One region of the Pseudarthrobacter equi genome, then DNA from elsewhere that is predicted to be linked to it. Evidence: predicted binding sites of a transcription regulator. Region 1 holds the regulator's gene; the other holds the start of a gene.
What was found. The regulator LexA, encoded in region 1, represses DNA repair genes until DNA is damaged. The targets are predictions, from matches to a motif close to TCGAACANNTGTTCGA.
Positions count from the first base shown of each region.

Region 2: the regulator LexA is predicted to act here: its motif matches at 5,597-5,612, upstream of ruvA (Holliday junction branch migration protein RuvA).

Region 1 is NZ_LT629779.1:1,950,740-1,959,264, reverse strand. It holds gene BLT71_RS08850 (histidinol-phosphate transaminase) at 1-637, opposite strand, end outside; gene BLT71_RS08845 (LysM peptidoglycan-binding domain-containing protein) at 773-1,162, opposite strand; gene lexA (transcriptional repressor LexA) at 1,491-2,240, shown strand; gene BLT71_RS08835 (ATP-dependent DNA helicase) at 2,339-4,396, opposite strand; gene hflX (GTPase HflX) at 4,389-5,960, opposite strand; gene BLT71_RS08825 (class I SAM-dependent methyltransferase) at 6,412-7,035, shown strand; gene dapF (diaminopimelate epimerase) at 7,007-7,951, opposite strand; gene miaA (tRNA (adenosine(37)-N6)-dimethylallyltransferase MiaA) at 8,023-8,525, opposite strand, start outside.
Region 2 is NZ_LT629779.1:2,661,142-2,669,666, reverse strand. It holds gene BLT71_RS11970 (CapA family protein) at 1-1,253, shown strand, start outside; gene BLT71_RS11965 (type 1 glutamine amidotransferase) at 1,314-2,078, opposite strand; gene BLT71_RS11960 (Mur ligase family protein) at 2,075-3,367, opposite strand; gene pdxT (pyridoxal 5'-phosphate synthase glutaminase subunit PdxT) at 3,458-4,168, shown strand; gene BLT71_RS11950 (YebC/PmpR family DNA-binding transcriptional regulator) at 4,172-4,927, shown strand; gene ruvC (crossover junction endodeoxyribonuclease RuvC) at 4,993-5,571, shown strand; gene ruvA (Holliday junction branch migration protein RuvA) at 5,672-6,313, shown strand; gene ruvB (Holliday junction branch migration DNA helicase RuvB) at 6,306-7,391, shown strand; gene yajC (preprotein translocase subunit YajC) at 7,600-8,040, shown strand; gene secD (protein translocase subunit SecD) at 8,134-8,525, shown strand, end outside.

The sequences.
Region 1 (8,525 bases):
GGGCGCTGAGCGTGCCGTCGTGGGCAAACTCGTGGTAGGCCTCATCCACGATCACGATGGCCTGGCTTTCGGCGCCGGCTTTGTAAACCGCTTCCACCACGTCCAGCCCGAGGCCGGTGCCGGTGGGGTTGTTCGGTGAGCACAGGAAAACGATGTTGGGCTTCAGTTCCCGGACCTGGCGGGCGGCCGATTCGGCGCTGAGGCCGTACCCGTCCTCACGCTCGCCCTTGATGTAGCCGGTGTCCGTGCCGCTGGCAAGCAGGGGGTACATGGAGTACGTGGGCGGGAAGCCGAGGGCCGTGCGCCCCGGACCGCCGAATGCCTGAAGGATCTGCTGGAGCACTTCGTTGGAGCCGTTGGCGGCCCATACGTTGGCCTCGTCGAGGCCGTGTCCCAGATACTCGGCAAGGGCCTTGCGGAGCTCGGTGAACTCCCGGTCCGGGTAGCGGTTCAGGCCGATGGCAGCCTCCGCGACCGCCGCCGTGATGGCGGCTGTGACGTCGGCCGGGACACCATGGGTGTTCTCGTTGACGTTGAGGAGGATGGGCACATCCAGCTGCGGGGCACCGTAGGGCGTGATGCCCCGGAGGTTGCTGCGGAGAGGAAGCCGGTTCAGGCGTTCAAGCTGGTCATTCACCTGAACAGTTTAGTGGGAGGTGCGGTCGCCCGAAAATGTGACGGTCCGCGCCTACCCATGCAACGTCGGCTCTGGGCAGCACACCTGCTGTTCCGGGACTTCGATACAGCCAGGGAGACGTGCCGCGAACCATTCCTAGCGTGTGGGGATGTACAGCTGCTGTCCCGGGAGAATCTTCCCGGCGGACAGGTTGTTGAGCTGCACGATATCTGCCACGACGTCCCTGGCGTCCCGCTCGGGCGCGAGGTCGGAAGCGATCCCCCACAGCGACTCACCCGGCTGCACGGTGACCGTGACGGTGGGGGTCACGGTCAGGTCCGCTGCGGAGTCGGAGGCCTTGGCCGGTGAGTTGAAGAAGCCGGCCAGTGACAGCAGGAGCGCTGCCAGCAGCACCAGGGGAATCCCGATCAGGACAATCTTGCCCCGCCGCGTGAGGCGCAGTGGTGGCAGCGGCGCCTGCTGGGCCCGTGCACCGTTGCCGTGAACGTCGAAACCGTGTGACCTGAAAGCGGATGTAGCTGACATGACCTTAGCCCTCCTGGACCGTACTGCGTCTGTTGGTGTTGCCTGCTGGTGCCGCCCCATGGTGCTGCCTGACCGGCTCCGTGTTCGAACGGCTGCTCGCCTTGTTAGAACACATATTCGAATACTGCTTGATTCAGTTTTAGCACCTATGGACGAACAATGTCGAGACTCGCTAGAACAAATGTTTGAAAAAGCCATGTGGCTGACCTACGTTTGGAGGCAGGAACATCCACTCCTGAAGTTGATCAGCAGGGTCTGACATTGACGGCGGGAACACTTAGTCCGGTGCAGTTGAAAGCCCGGTGGCAACCGAAAGGCAACGGCGAACATGGCAGCAGCAGCCACCGGGGGCAGGGCGACCTCGCAGCCGAAAAGGACAGCCAAGGGCTTGACGCCGCGGCAGAAGAAAATCCTCGAGACCATCCAGCGTTCGGTCAACGTCAACGGCTACCCGCCGTCCATGCGCGAGATTGGGGACACCGTGGGGCTGGCCAGCCTCTCGAGCGTCACCCACCAGCTCTCGCAGCTGGAAAAGCTGGGCTACCTGCGGCGTGATCCGAAGCGGCCCCGGGCCATGGAAGTCCTGATGCCGCTGACCCTCGACGGCGGGACCACCGGCAGGGCGGCCAGGCAGGCAGCGGAACCCGCGGCTGCGGCCTCCACGGGCATCACAGCGTCCGTCACGGAGTTGCCCACCGCGCTGGACACGGCCATGGTGCCCCTCGTCGGCCGCATCGCCGCCGGCGGCCCCATCCTCGCGGACCAGGTGGTGGAAGACGTTATGCCGCTCCCCCGCCAGCTGGTGGGCCAGGGCGAACTGTTTATGCTGAAGGTGGCCGGTGATTCCATGGTGGACGCCGCTATCTGCGACGGCGACTGGGTGGTGGTCCGGCGCCAGGCGGATGCCGCGAACGGCGACATTGTTGCCGCGCTCCTGGACGACGAAGCCACGGTCAAGACGTTCCGCCAGCGGGACGGCCACACGTGGCTGCTGCCCCAGAACACGCAGTACGAACCGATCCTTGGCGACCATGCCACCATCATGGGCAAGGTGGTTTCGGTCCTCCGCTCGCTGTAGCGTGGCCGCCGTCAACAACAGGCCACAGCAGTCCAGCCAATAAGGGAGGCGCCGTTCCGGGGAACGGCGCCTTCCTTATTGGGGTTTTCAAATGGTGCCTACGGCGTTTCCCCGGCCAGCCTCTCCAAGGCCGCGATCGCCGTCGTGCGGTCCGTCGTGGCCCAGAAGGGCGGCAGGGCGCCGCGCAGGAACCCGGCGTAGCGTTCCGTGGCCAGGCGGGAATCGAGGACCGCCACTACGCCCTTGTCGCCGGTGGAGCGGATCAGCCTGCCGGCGCCCTGGGCCAGCCGGATGGCGGCATGGGTGGCCGAGACGGACATGAAGCCGTTGCCGCCTGCCTGCGCCACGGCCCGGGAGCGGGCGGTCATGAGGGGGTCGTCCGGGCGGGGGAAGGGGATCCGGTCGATGACCACCAGGCGGCAGGAAACCCCTGGGACGTCAACGCCCTGCCAGAGCGACATGGTGCCGAACAGGCACGTATCCGGTTCGTCTGCGAACTGCTTGACGAGGGCCGTCATGGTGGAGTCGCCCTGGCACAGGACCGTCATGCCCAGCTTGGGCCGGAGTGCTTCGGCCGCCTCTTCGGCTGCCCGCCGTGAGGAGAACAGGCACAGCGCCCCGCCGTTCGAGGCGCGGATGAGTGCCTCCAGCTCTGCAAGCGATTCGGGTGACGCACCACGGCCCGGCTTGGGCAGGTGCCCGGCCACGTACAGGATCCCCTGCTTGGGATAGTCGAACGGCGAGCCGACGTCGATCCCGGTCCAGGCCGGCGCCCCTTCGCCCACGAGGCCCAATCCCCCGGCGGCGGGCTCGAAGGCAGAACCGATGGCCAGGGTTGCGGACGTCAGGACCACTGTATGCCCGGCGAAGAGCCCCTCACGCAGCCTCCCGGCCACGGACAACGGCGCGATATTGACCAGCGCAGGAGCACTGTCGTCAGGTTGGGTATAGCCCTGGCCGGGATCGAAGGTTCCGGCGCGCGAGATCCACACGACCTCGCGGTTCTCCTTTGCCGCCAATAGCCGTTCGGACAGTTCGAGGATGAGCATCAGGCGTGAACGCGCAAGCTGCCTGCCGCCGTCGGCCGTGTTGCTGCTGTCCCCCTTGGAGTCGGACAGCGCCGCCCTGCAGGCCTCGCGCAGCTGGTCCACGCAGTCGAGCTGTTCGTCGTTCAGTCCGTTGGGGAGCAGCCCGCTTGGGACGCCGGCAAGGGCCAGCTCCAGGTTCGCTGCGGCGGCGTTGAGCGCGTCCACGGTGATCGCCGTGTGTTTGCGGGCGCCTGAGGCAGCGGCGTGGACCATGGCGACGGAGAGCTGGCCGGACACTGCACCGGTAACCCGGTCCTGCAGCTCGTGGGCCTCATCCACCACCACAACGTCGTACTCGGGCAGCACCGCGAGTCCCTCGAACGCACTGACCGCGAGCATGGCATGGTTGGTCACCACGACGTCGGCATCGGCAGCGTCCTGGCGGGCCAGCTCGCTGAAGCATTCCTCGGCCAGGGGGCATTTCTGGGAGCCCAGGCACTCCATGGACGTCACGGACACCTGCTTCCAGGCGCGGTCCGTCACGCCGGGCAGGAGTTCGTCCCGGTCTCCTGTGGACGTCTTTTCCGCCCATTCCCGGAGCCGGACCACTTCCTTTCCGAGCTGGGACTGCGGCCCGCCGGCGGCTGCGGCGAAGTGCGGCACGCTGGTGTCCTCACCGAGGGAGAAGAGCTGCCCCTCGGAGGGTTCCTCGGAGGGAAACCCGCCTTCCAGCTTGTGCCGGCACACGTAATTGGACCGGCCCTTGACCAGCGCCACCTTGACCGGACGGTCGAGGGCCGGGGTGATGGCTTTGAGGAGCCGCGGCAGGTCCCTGCCCACAATCTGCGTCTGCAGGGCAAGGGTGGCCGTGGACACCAGGGCGGGCTTGTTGCTTTCAAGAGCATGGGCGATCAGCGGGATCAGGTATGCCAGTGACTTTCCGGTACCGGTCCCGGCCTGCACCAGCAGGTGGTTTCCCGTTTCGATGGCCTGCGCCACTTGCCGCGCCATTTCATGCTGCCCGGAGCGGCTTTGGCCGCCCATGGCGGAAACGGCCCGGTCGAGCAGCTCGATGACGAGCTGCCCGCCGGCCGTTTCCTTGGATTCAGTTGCCACAGCCTCAGGCATTGACGGCAAAGGATTCCAGTTCGGCGGCCAGGCCCTCGCGGACCTTCACCACCGCCCGGGTTCCGGCCTCGACATGGTCCATGCTGATGATCTCCGCGTCGGAGTCGTGCAGCTTGCTGATCAGGTCGCCGCGGTTGTACGGGATAAGGAGCTCCAGCTGGACGCCGGGACGCGGAATCGATTCGCTGATGGTCTTCAGCAGTTCCGCGATTCCCTCGCCGGTGCGCGCCGAAACCACCACATGGCGCGGTTCACGCTGCTTCAGCCGTTCCACCACGAAGGGATCTGCGGCGTCGGCCTTGTTCAGGACGATGATCTCCGGGATCTTGCGGGCGTCAACCTCGCCGAAGACCTTCCTCACAGCGGCGATCTGGCCTTCAGGATCCGGGTGGGACGCATCCACCACATGCAGGATGAGGTCGGAATCGGCCACTTCCTCCAAGGTGGACCGGAAGGCCTCCACCAGCTGGGTGGGGAGGGACCGGACGAAGCCCACGGTGTCGGCCAGCGTGTAACCCAGGCCGTCAGATGTCTCGGCTTTGCGGATGGTGGGGTCCAGCGTGGCGAACAGGGCGTTCTCTACCAGCACCCCGGCATCGGTCAACCTGTTGAGAAGGGACGACTTTCCAGCGTTCGTGTAGCCCGCAATTGCTACGGACGGCACTTCATTACGACGACGGTTGGCGCGCTTGGTTTCCCGGGCAGGCTTCATCGCCGCGATTTCGCGCCGCAGCTTGGCCATCCGGGTACGGATCCGGCGGCGGTCCAGTTCGATCTTCGTCTCACCGGGACCGCGCGAACCCATGCCGGCGGCGGCACCGCCCACCTGGCCGCCGGCCTGGCGGGACATCGAGTCGCCCCAGCCGCGCAGGCGCGGAAGCAGGTACTCGAGCTGCGCCAGCTCAACCTGGGCCTTGCCTTCGCGGCTCTTCGCATGCTGCGCGAAGATGTCCAGGATGAGCCCGGTGCGGTCGATGACCTTGACCTTGACGATGTCTTCCAGCCCGCGCCGCTGGGACGGTGCCAGCTCGGCATCGACCACCACCGTGTCCGCTCCCGTGGACATGACAATGTCCTTGAGCTCCTGCGCCTTGCCCGAGCCCAGGAACGTGCCGGGGTCCGGCTTGGCACGGCGCTGCACGAGGCCGTCCAGCACTTCCGAACCGGCGGTCTCGGCCAGGGCTGCGAGTTCCCGCAGGGAGTTCTCGGCGTCGGCCAGGGTGCCTTCGGACCACAGTCCGGCAAGGACCACGCGCTCCAGCCGCAGCTGGCGGTATTCGACCTCGGTAACGTCTTCGAGCTCGGTGGAAAGGCCTGCCGTGCGGCGCAGGGCGCGCCGCTCTTCGAGGTCCTGCTGGTCGCCGTCGTATTCAGAGTGCTCGTCGTCCAGGTGGGAGATGGCCTGGGCCTTGCCGAGGACCGCCTTCGCGTCGCCGGCACCGCCGGACGTCCTGGAGCTGGCCGGTACGTCCTTGGCGAGGATCCTGTCGATAACAGCTTGGATCTCCGCAGGACTCATATCCTGGGACGCTGGATCGGATCCGGTGTTGGGCTGGCTGGTCATGGTCTCCTTTGAAGTTTCGGCATTTCCAGAATAGTGCCGTTCGGTGGAATCTGGTGAAGTATTCGCGCTGGGCTGAGGGGCTGCGGTCATGCAGAGTCTCCTGTACTGGCAGCCGGGCAACAATGCCGCGGCAGCGTGGGCGCCGCGTAGGAAAGCCGGCGGAACGGTTTGGGACCGGCATCACGGCAGGAAGCAAGAGCGGATCAAGCTTCGAGTGTTGTCCGGCGTGCGGAGCAAACGTTGGAGTTTGGTCCGGTGCACAAGCGGAAGGCGGAAAACCTGCGTCGCTGTGGGCAGAATCGCTGGCGGGAGTGGACACCGCGGACAAGGGAGCGGGACGGGCAAGTGCCCATGCCGGCTACTCGAAGATCAAGAACATGCTGTCAAGACTAACAGAGGCGCCGCGGCGCGGTTTCCCATTACGCTGCGGGGGGAACTACTCTGGCCAGTTATGGAGTCCGCACACTATTTCAGCGCATCGCCCGCCGGCCCCTTCACACGGAAACCGCTGACGGTGGAACTCGCCGGAGAAACGCGGACGCTGCAGACCTCGAACGGCATCTTCAGCCCGGACGGAATCGATAAGGGAACCGCCGTGCTGCTGGCGGAGGTTCCCGCACCTGCAGCCACCGGCAACCTCCTGGATATCGGCTGCGGCTGGGGCCCCATCGCCCTGACGATGGCGCTGAAGGCACCCCACGCGCAGGTCTACGCCGTGGACGTGAACGAACGCTGCATTGCCCTGACCAATGGGAACGCCGCCGCGCTGGGCCTGTCGAATGTTGCAGCGAGCACGCCGGAGGACGTGGATCCCGGGGTGCGGTTCGACACCATCTGGTCGAACCCGCCAATCCGGATCGGCAAGGATGAGCTGCACTCCCTGCTGAAACTTTGGCTGCCGCGGCTGGCGCCGGGAGGAACTGCCTACCTCGTGGTCCAGAAGAACCTGGGCTCGGATTCGCTGCAGCGCTGGCTGGCGGCAGAACTCGACGCGTCCTTCACGGTGACGCGGGAGTCAACGTCGAAATCGTTCCGCGTACTGAAAGTCAGGAAAGCGTCCCAGACGCCACAATGACGGCCGGGCCGCTGAGCTCAACATGCTCGTGGCCGCCGGGGCCTGCGAAGAACTTAACGCCCACCACTCCGCCCGGAACGTTCACGCGCCAGGCGTCGGGGGCTCCGGCCCCGGCCCAGTGGCGGATCGCGACGGCTGCGGCGCAGGCTCCCGTGCCGCAGGACTGCGTCTCCCCCACGCCGCGTTCGTGGACCCGCATGGTGACGGAGCCGATGCCATCGAGGACCAGCGGCTCGGACGGAACCACGAATTCCACGTTGGTTCCGTTGGCCGGGACCGGTTCCACAGCAGGGGCGGTGTAGAGGCGGGTTGATTCAAGCTCGGCCAGTTCGGCGAGGGCAACCACGGTATGCGGGTTGCCCATGCTGACTGAGAGGGCCGGGCGCGGGACCTCAAGGCCTTCGGCGGTCACCAGCGAGTCCATGGCTTTGGCCGTGGCCTCACCAGGGAAAATGAACTCCCACGGTCCCATGTCCACTGCATAGCCGTCGGCGGTGCGCACCACTGTCTTCAGGCCGCCGCGGGTGCCAATGGCAAGGGCGCCGCCCACCGGGAGATCGATCAGCCCTTCAGCACGGAGGAAGTGGACAAAGACCCGGACGCCGTTGCCGCACATTTCGGACAGCGACCCGTCGCCGTTGCGGTAGTCCATGAACCACTCGGCGTCGGGGTTGGCGGCGAGGATCTCGCGGCCCTCGGGAAGGAAGCGTGACGGCACGGCCCGGATCAGGCCATCTCCGCCGATGCCAAGGTGCCGGTTGCACAGGGCGGCCACGTGGCCGGCGTCGATGGTGTGTGCACCCTCCGGATCGGCCACCAGGACGAAGTCGTTACCGGTTCCGTGCCCCTTGGAGAAGCGCAGCCCTGCCAGCGTTTGAAAGGCGGTTCCGGGAGTCTCTGTCAGGGTTGCATCCATGCCGTCAAGCCTACCGGCAGGCCCAGCGGCCCTGGAAACCGGACGCGTCAGGGCTACTGGTTGGGTTGAGGCTACCGGCCACAAAGGCCTGCCGCCCGAGCCAGCAATTCCGGGTCCTGCCAGTCGATCCACGTGATCCTCGGGTCGGCGCGGAACCAGGTCAGCTGGCGGCGTGCGAACTGCCTGGTGGCGACGATGGTGCTTTCAACAGCCTCGGCCACCGTGGCGGCGCCGTCGAGGACCTGCAGGAACTGCGAGTAGCCCAAGGCACGGCACGCGGTCTTCCCGGTCCGCAAGCCCAGTCCATCAAGTAGGCGGACTTCAGCCAGCAAGCCGGTGTCCACCATGGCGTGCACCCGGGCGGCCAGCCGTTCATGCAGTGCCGCGCGGTCAACAGACAAGCCGATCTGGACGGCAGGCTGGAAGTACTCCCGCCGGGGCATGAAGGAACTGAAGGGCCGGCCGGTGAGCTGATGGACTTCCAGTGCGCGGATGATGCGCCGGTCATCGTTCAAACGTTCGGCCGAGGCCGGGTCCACGTCCTGGAGGCGGGCCCGCAGGGCTGCTGTGCCGT
Region 2 (8,525 bases), 710 kb from region 1:
GGATGCGCGCTGTGTCGGTGGCAGGCCTGCTGCTCGTGGCTGGTCCGCTCGCCGGGTGCGGTCTTGTGGCGCAAGGGGCTGGCAGCGGTGAGTCCACCGCCGGGTCCACCCAGAGTCCACACCCCGGAATGCCGTCCGGTACAGCCTCGGCTTCCAGTGCCCCGCCAACCCCCGCACCTTCGCCCACACCGGGCAAGGGTTCTCGGTGCCCGGTGCTGCGCTGCGCGTCGGTGGTGGTCACCGGCGGCATGCCGGTCCACAGCAGCATCTGGCAGGAGGCACAGCAGGATGCCGCTGAGGCCGGGAAGCCGGGCCTGGATTTCCTGCCGATGCTGGAGGGGCAACGGCGCTACCTGGAGAGGTCTGACCTCGCCATCTGCCACCAGGGGAGCCCTGTGGCGAAATCGGACGGGCCGTTTGCGGGCCACCCCTCGTTCAATGTGCCGCCGCAGATCGTCACCGCTGCGAAGGACGTGGGCTACCAGGCCTGCACCACCGCGGGCGACCACATTCTTGACCGCAGTACCGACGGACTCCTGCGGACCGTGGATGCCCTGGACGCGGCCGGCCTGAAACACACCGGTTCCTACCGCACCGCCACGGAGTCCCAACAGATCCTCATCCTGCAGACCCCTGCGGCGAAGGTGGCTGTCATCGAGGCAACTTTCGGCCTCAACGGGAAGAGCCCGGAATACCCCTGGCAGGTGGACGCGCTGGACTCCAGCACCATGATTGCCAAGGCCAGGAAGGCGCGGATGCTGGGCGCCGACGTCGTGATTGGTGCCATGCATGCAGGGGACGGCAACGGCGGGAACACCGGTACCCCGACCGCCCAACAAACGGACGCAGCCCGTGCGCTGGCGGACAGCGGGCAGTTCAACCTGGTCTACGGCCACTCCCCATCAGTGCTGCCCATCGAGAACTACAAGGGCACCTGGATCGCCTACGGACTGGGCAACGGGATGACGGACGTTTCCCCTGCCCATCCAGCCAAGAGCGAGGGCCTGCTGGTCCGCGCGCAGTTCGGCCAGGACGCTGCCGGAACCTGGACCGTCACGGACCTGGCCTGGACGCCGACCGTTATGGCCGGGAATCCCTACCGGTGGTGTTCGGTGGCGGCAGATGCGCCGCAGGGGCCCTGCGCCGGGGCGCCGGCCGACGACGCCACGCGGCAGCGGACCATTGGAGTGGTGAACTCCATGGGCGCCGCAACTGCTGGCGCGCATGAACTCCTCATTACCCTCGAACCCTGACGGCCGTTAAGAAGCGGCGGCCGCCCCGAAGCTAAGGGAAAAGCCCCTCAACCCGACGGATCAGCGCGGCCTGCGTGCCGCGTGGTCCCGAGCGAGTACCGCGTACCGGTCATCCGGGAGGCCGGGCTCGAACGTTCCAAACTTGCGTTCAGCAGCTGTACGGATCAGGAAATCCGCGATGGCCGGGTTCTTCGGAAGCAGCGAGCCATGCAGGTAGCTGGCCACAATGTTGCGGTAGCGGGCGCCCTCGTGGCCGTCGCTGCTGTTGTTGCCCGTTCCCTTCGCCACGGTGCCGAGGGGGCGGACCCCGCCACCCAGGGTGGTCTGCCCGCTGTGGTTCTCGTAACCCAGCACCTCACCGAATTCGGACGTGGCGACCTTGACGTTGCCAATCAGGCGCTCATCGGTGCCGTGCGTTTCGACGTCGAGGATGCCGATTCCCGGAATCACCGAGCCGGTCCTGGTCTTGAAGAACCGGCCAAAGAGCTGGTACAGGCCGCAGATGACGAGCATCGGCGTCCCGTCCTCGGCGAGCTCCTTGAGGGAATCCGCCCGGCCCTGCAGGTCGTCCTGGATGACCAGCTGCCCGCTGTCCTGGCCGCCGCCGCCCACAATGATGTCCACATCGTCAGGGAAGGGGTCACCCACGTTGTATTCCAGCAGTTCGGGTGTGTACCCGTGCCACCGGATCCGCTGCTGCAGCACCAGGGCGTTGCCCCAGTCGCCGTAGATGTTCATGTCTCGCGGGTAGAGCTGGACCACCCTGAGGATGCCCTTGCCGCCGGCGGTTGACGGACCGGACGTGCCCGGAGTTTCCTGGCTCAAGAGACAACCTCCACAGTGGTGATCTTCGACAGTTCGCGGCGGATGGCAAGCATGGCCGTATACGTACAGAAAATGCGCTTGGGCTGGCCCTTCGCCCCCCGGATGAACGCTGCGAGGGCCGGCGCGATATCAGGATCCACGGCACCGATGCGGACATCGTCATACTGCAGGCGCAATGCCATGTCGTAGGCGCGGGAACCGGTCAGCTGGTCCACGCCTTCGGCCCGGAGGGAATCGAACTCCACGTCCCACAGCCAGGACATATCCCGGCCGTCGGCATAGTTGTCGTTGATGGCGATCATGGTGGCGTAACCGCCTGCAGGAAAGGACTTCAGGCCGAGGCGGAAACCGCTGGGGTTCTTCACCAGCACCAGGTCAAGGGGCTGGCCTTCCACCGTGAGGCTCTCACCGCGGCCGAAGGCGGGCGCCACCTGGGACAGCGCCTCCAGCAGGGTTTCGTGGTTGGTGTCCGCCGCGGCTCCGCCGCAAATGGCCCGCGCCAGGGTCAGCGCCGCGGCCGCGTTGAAGATGTTGTACACCCCGCGGAGCTTCATCGCGGTACTGACGGTCCCGCCGTCGTACTCAAATTCGGCGGTGTCCGCGCCCACCTTGCGGAGCACGACGTCGGCCGCGGGCTTCTCCGGGAGGCCCGCCGGTGCGGGGCTGCCGGGAGCGGCGCGCATATCGTCGTCGTTGGGGAACGTGCCCAGCAGCGAGTCGTCCAGCCCGAAATACCGGACCTCCTGGCCCGTGAGGGTTTCCGCGATCCTGGCCACCCTGGGGTCTTCACGGTTCAGCACCACGGTCCCGGTGGTTTTGGCGGCGATGTGCTGGAGGAGCTGGGCTGTCTTGTCGATCTCGCCGAAACGGTCCAGCTGGTCCCGCAGGACGTTCAGGAGCAGGCAGTATTTCGGCGGCACGCTGTTTACGAAGTGCACGGCATGTGCCTCGTCGAGTTCCAGGACCGCGACGTCGGCGTCCAGCCGCCCGCGCCAGTCAACCTCGCCCAGCAGGGCCGCGGCGACGCCGCGGGTGAAGTTGCTGCCGGTGCGGTTCGTGAAGACTTTCAGGCCTTGGCTTTCGAGCAGCTCCACCACCATTTTGGTGGTGGTGGTCTTCCCGTTCGTGCCGCTGACAACTGCCACGCCGTGCGGCAGCGTGGTGAGTGTCCGCCGCATGAAACCGGGGTCGATTTTTTCGACGACGAGCCCTGGAAGCGCGGACCCGCCGCCTCGGAGCCGGGATATCCGGCGCACCAGTTTGCCAAGCGGAACAGTGTAAAAGGGCATTGTCCGAATATATCCCAGCCGCGGCATGGAACTGCCGGAGTATGACCCGCCCGGCCGGGCGGGCAGCACCGGTGCCCGTATGCTGGGACGATGACAAACTCCCTTTCCGCCGATCCCGCACGCGTGGGCTCGGGCCTCCGGATCGGCGTCCTGGCGCTCCAGGGCGACTTCCGCGAGCACCTCCGTGCCGCCGCTGAATCCGGCGCCGAGGGGGTCAGCGTCCGGCGTCCGCAGGAACTCGACGGCCTGGACGGGCTCATCATCCCCGGCGGCGAGTCCACGGCCATTGACAAGCTCGCGAGGGCTTTCGGGCTGGCCGGGCCGCTGCGTGAACGCATTGCCGGCGGGCTGCCGGTCTACGGTTCCTGCGCGGGCATGATCCTGCTGGCCTCGGACATTGCCGACCCCGCCACGGACCTTTCGGGTGCCCCCCAGCAGACGTTCGGCGGGCTGGACATGACCGTCCGCCGCAACGCTTTCGGACGCCAGCGCGAGTCCTTCGAGACGGACCTGTATTTTAAGGGCCTGGAGTTCAGCGCCACCGACGCCGGTGTGGCTCCGGTCCATGCCGTCTTCATCCGCGGACCGTGGGTGGAGCGCGTAGGCCCCGGCGTGGAAATCCTGGCCCAGGTTGAACCGGCCGATCCGGAACATGCGTCCCACACCGCCGGGCTGCCCGGGGCCGCTAGAATTGTCGCAGTGCGTTCCGGCCGGCTGCTGGCCACCTCCTTCCATCCGGAAGTGACCGGGGAGAAACGCGTACACGAACTTTTTATCCGCATGATCAGAGGAGAAGCGTAAAGCATGTCAGGCCACTCCAAATGGGCGACGACTAAGCACAAAAAGGCGATCATTGACAGCCGCCGTGCAAAGTCCTTCGCCAAGCTGATCAAGAACATCGAAGTTGCTGCCCGCATGGGCGGACCGGACCTGGCCGGCAACCCCGGCCTCGAACTGGCGGTCACCAAGGCGAAGAAGACTTCGGTCCCCAACGACAACATCGACCGCGCCATCAAGCGCGGCGCCGGGCTCACCGGCGAAGTGGTTGACTACACCGAAATCATGTACGAAGCCCGCGGCCCGCAGGGTTCCGCCCTGCTGATCGAGTGCCTCACCGACAACAAGAACCGCGCGGCATCCGAGGTCCGCCTCGCCATCTCCCGCAACGGCGGCACCATCGCCGATCCCGGCTCCGTCAGCTACCTGTTCAACCGCAAGGGCGTGGTGAACCTGCCCAAGAACGGCCTGGCCGAAGACGACGTCCTCATGGCCGTCCTGGACGCCGGCGCCGAAGAGGTCAAGGACAACGGCGAATCCTTCGAGATCCACTCCGAACCGGGCGATCTTCCGGCCATCCGCGAAGCCCTCAAGGACGCCGGCATCGAGTACGACACCGATGAAGTGGAATTCGTTCCGTCCATGCAGGTGGGGCTGGACGTCGACGGAGCGCGGAAGTTCATGAAGCTGGCCGACGCCCTCGAGGAGCTCGACGACGTCCAGAACGTCTACAGCAACGCCGATTTCAGCGACGAGGTCCAGGCCGCCCTGGAATCAGAGTGACCGGCGGCTTTGCCTGCTGACCTGCGCCCGTCGCAGCACACCCCATCGCGACACAGTCCATCTCCATGACGCTCCGTGTCCTGGGAGTGGACCCCGGCCTGACCCGCTGCGGCATCGGGGTGGTGGACGTCGAGCGGAACCGGCGGGCCACCATGGTGGCCGTCGGCGTCGTCGGAACCTCGCCCGACGAATCCCTGGACCAGCGTCTGCTCGTGATTGCGCTGGCCATCGACGAATGGCTGGACCGCTACGAGCCCCAGGTGCTCGCCGTCGAACGCGTCTTCTCGCAGCTGAACGTCAGCACCGTGATGGGTGTGGCGCAGGCGTCCGGCGTGGTGATTGCAGCGGCAGCGCGGCGCGGGATCCCGGTGGCGCTCCATACGCCGTCGGAGGTCAAGGCCGCCGTTACGGGCAGCGGCACGTCGAACAAGGACGCTGTGACCAAGCTGGTCACCAAGATCCTTCGCCTCGACGCGCCGCCCCGTCCGGCCGATGCCGCGGACGCCCTGGCACTGGCCATCACGCACGCCTGGCGCGCCGGAAGCGGTGCCTCGGTTGCCACTACCGGTCCGGGCAGTTCGGCGCTGACACCGGCCCAGCGGGCGTGGGCCGAGGCCGAAGCGAAGGCGCGCCGCGCACGCTGAATGTCCCCGCAGCTTGCTAGGGTATTCGTAAATATGTTCGGATAACCGGGCTCCGCCTCTTGCCAGGCGGCGGCCCGGCAGCACAAGCAGGAGCCAGGCCTTGATCAGTTTCCTCCGCGGAACCGTAGCGCACGTAGGCCTGTCCACGGCCGTCATCGACTTGAACGGTGCGGGCATGAACGTCTACGCCACCCCCCAGACCCTCAGCGGGCTCCACGTGGGCGAAGAGGGAAAGGTCTTCACCTCCCTGATCGTCCGCGAAGACTCGATGACGCTGTTTGGTTTTGCGGACGACGACGAACGTGAAGTTTTCGAGGTCCTGCTGAGTGTGAGCGGCGTGGGTCCGCGCCTCGCACTGGCCGTTTTGGCCGTCCACGATCCTGAAGCGATCCGCGTTGCCGCGCACACCGGCGACAACAAGACTTTCACCAAGGTTCCCGGGATCGGTCCGAAGGTGGCGGGGCGGATTGTCCTTGAGCTGGCCGGCAAGCTTGTTCCGCACGGTACGGCTCCCGCTGCGGCCACCACCGCGGCGGAGGCCAGCTGGAAGCCGCAGGTGGTCGCCGCCATGACCAGCCTGGGCTGGTCCGAAAAGGACGCGTCGTCGAGCATCGACAAGGCACTGGCGGACGAGCCCGAAGTTTCCTTCCGCGGCAACGTCCCGGAGATCCTCCGGACCACCCTCCGCTGGCTCGGCCAGGACGGCGCGCGGGCGGGCAACCGCGTAGGCAGCCGTGGCTGAACCGTCACTGGTGGCAGCAGGGGAGGAGCCTGAGGAACGCGCCATCGAAGCCGCACTCCGCCCCAAGAACCTGGACGACTTCGTGGGCCAGCACCGCGTGCGGAAGCAGCTGTCCCTGGTCCTGAAGGCATCCCGCATGCGCGGCCGCAGCGCCGACCATGTGCTCTTTTCGGGTCCTCCGGGTCTCGGCAAGACCACCCTTGCCATGATCGTGGCGGCGGAAATGAACGCTCCGCTGCGCATCAGCAGCGGCCCTGCGATCCAGCATGCCGGCGACCTCGCCGCCATCCTGTCATCGCTGTCCGAGGGCGAAGTCCTCTTCCTCGACGAAATCCACCGCATGTCCAGGCCGGCTGAAGAAATGCTCTACATGGCCATGGAGGATTTCCGTGTGGACATTGTGGTGGGTAAGGGTGCGGGTGCCACTGCCATCCCGCTGGAACTTCCCCCCTTCACACTGGTGGGCGCCACCACCCGGGCCGGGCTGCTTCCCGGTCCGCTGCGGGACCGCTTCGGTTTCACAGGCCATCTGGAGTTCTACTCGGTTCCGGAACTCGAACTTGTGCTGCGGCGCTCCGCCGGCCTGCTGGACCTGAAGGTCAATTCCGCCGGCTTCAGCGAGATCGCCGGCCGGTCCCGCGGAACGCCCCGAATTGCCAACCGGCTGCTGCGCCGCGTGCGCGACTGGGCTTTGGTCCATGGCGTAGAGCAGATCGATGCCCGGTCCGCGTCGGCGGCGCTCGACATGTACGAAGTGGACAAGAAGGGGCTCGACCGGCTGGACCGTTCCGTCCTCGAGGCGCTCATCACCAAGTTCGGCGGAGGGCCCGTGGGGCTCTCCACGCTTGCGATCGCCGTCGGCGAAGAAACCGAAACAGTGGAGACTGTCGCGGAGCCCTTCCTCGTCCGCGAAGGGCTCCTGGGCCGCACCCCACGCGGCCGCATCGCCATGGCGCCGGCCTGGACACATCTGGGCTATGCCATCCCTGCAGGCGTGTTCGGCCAGGAACAGCTGGATCTTTTTGACCGCGTAACGGGTGCCGAGGTCACGGGGGACTGGGCCCCGGAGAGCCAATAACAGGCTCCCTCCAGCTTTTCCCCTTAGACTGGTATGACGCTCGGCACGTTCGGGTCTTTGTTGTGCGCATGGCCTATCGGCCGCGCCGCCGGTGCAGGAGGTCCGTCAGGGATCGGCTTCCATGACTGTTCCGCCCGGCACAGACAAAGTCCGGCGCTGCCGGAAAACCAGCCAGGTACCACAAAGGACGGAATTCCCCTTGGATCCAATGTCAATTCTCCTGTTCGTCATGCTCGGCGTATTCATCTTCATGATGTTCCGCCGGAACAAGAAGACGCAGCAGCAGCAGGCGGAGCTCCAGTCGAAGTTCGGCCCAGGCGTCGATGTCATGACCAGCTTCGGCCTCTACGGCCGGATCGTGGACATCGATGAGGCCGAGAACAAGGTCACCCTGGAACTCTCCCCGGGCAACCTGGCCACCGTGCACCGGCAGTCCGTCACCAAGGTGATGGAACCGGCGGTAGCGCCGGAAGCCGCTGCCCCCGCCGTACCGGACGATGCTTCGTCCCTGACCGCTCCGGAGGCGGCGGGTACCACGGCCGGCACCACGGCTGCGCCGGCCACTGCCGCTGAGACCACCGCGTTCCCGGCTGAGACCCCGGACGAGACCCTGAAGCGCCTCAACGATGAGGGCAAGAAGGACAGCTAGTCCTTCCGGCACCTTAACCCCTCTACCGCTGCGGACAACCGCCGGTGCCCATGCGCACCGGCGGTTCCTCCGTGAATAAGAGAAAGATCGACAATGGCACGAACTGGCCCCAAGAAGCCCGGCCTCAGGGTCCTGGTCTGGCTGGGCGTAATCATCGCCGCGTTGACAGCCGTCCTGGCCGCCGGCACCGTCGCCGGGCAGGCAAGCTGGTCGCCCAAGCTGGCACTTGACCTCGAAGGCGGTACCCAGATGATCCTGGCGCCGAAGGTTGAGGGCGGTTCTGACATCAATGAAGAACAGCTGAACCAGGCCGTGGCGATCATCCGCCAGCGCGTTGACGGTTCCGGCGTAGCCGAAGCCGAAATCAGCACGCAGTCGGGCCGCAACGTGGTGGTGAGCCTCCCGGGCACGCCGTCCACTGCCACCCGCGACCTGATCCAGGCATCCGCGGACATGAACTTCCGGCCCGTGCTCCTGAACGGAGC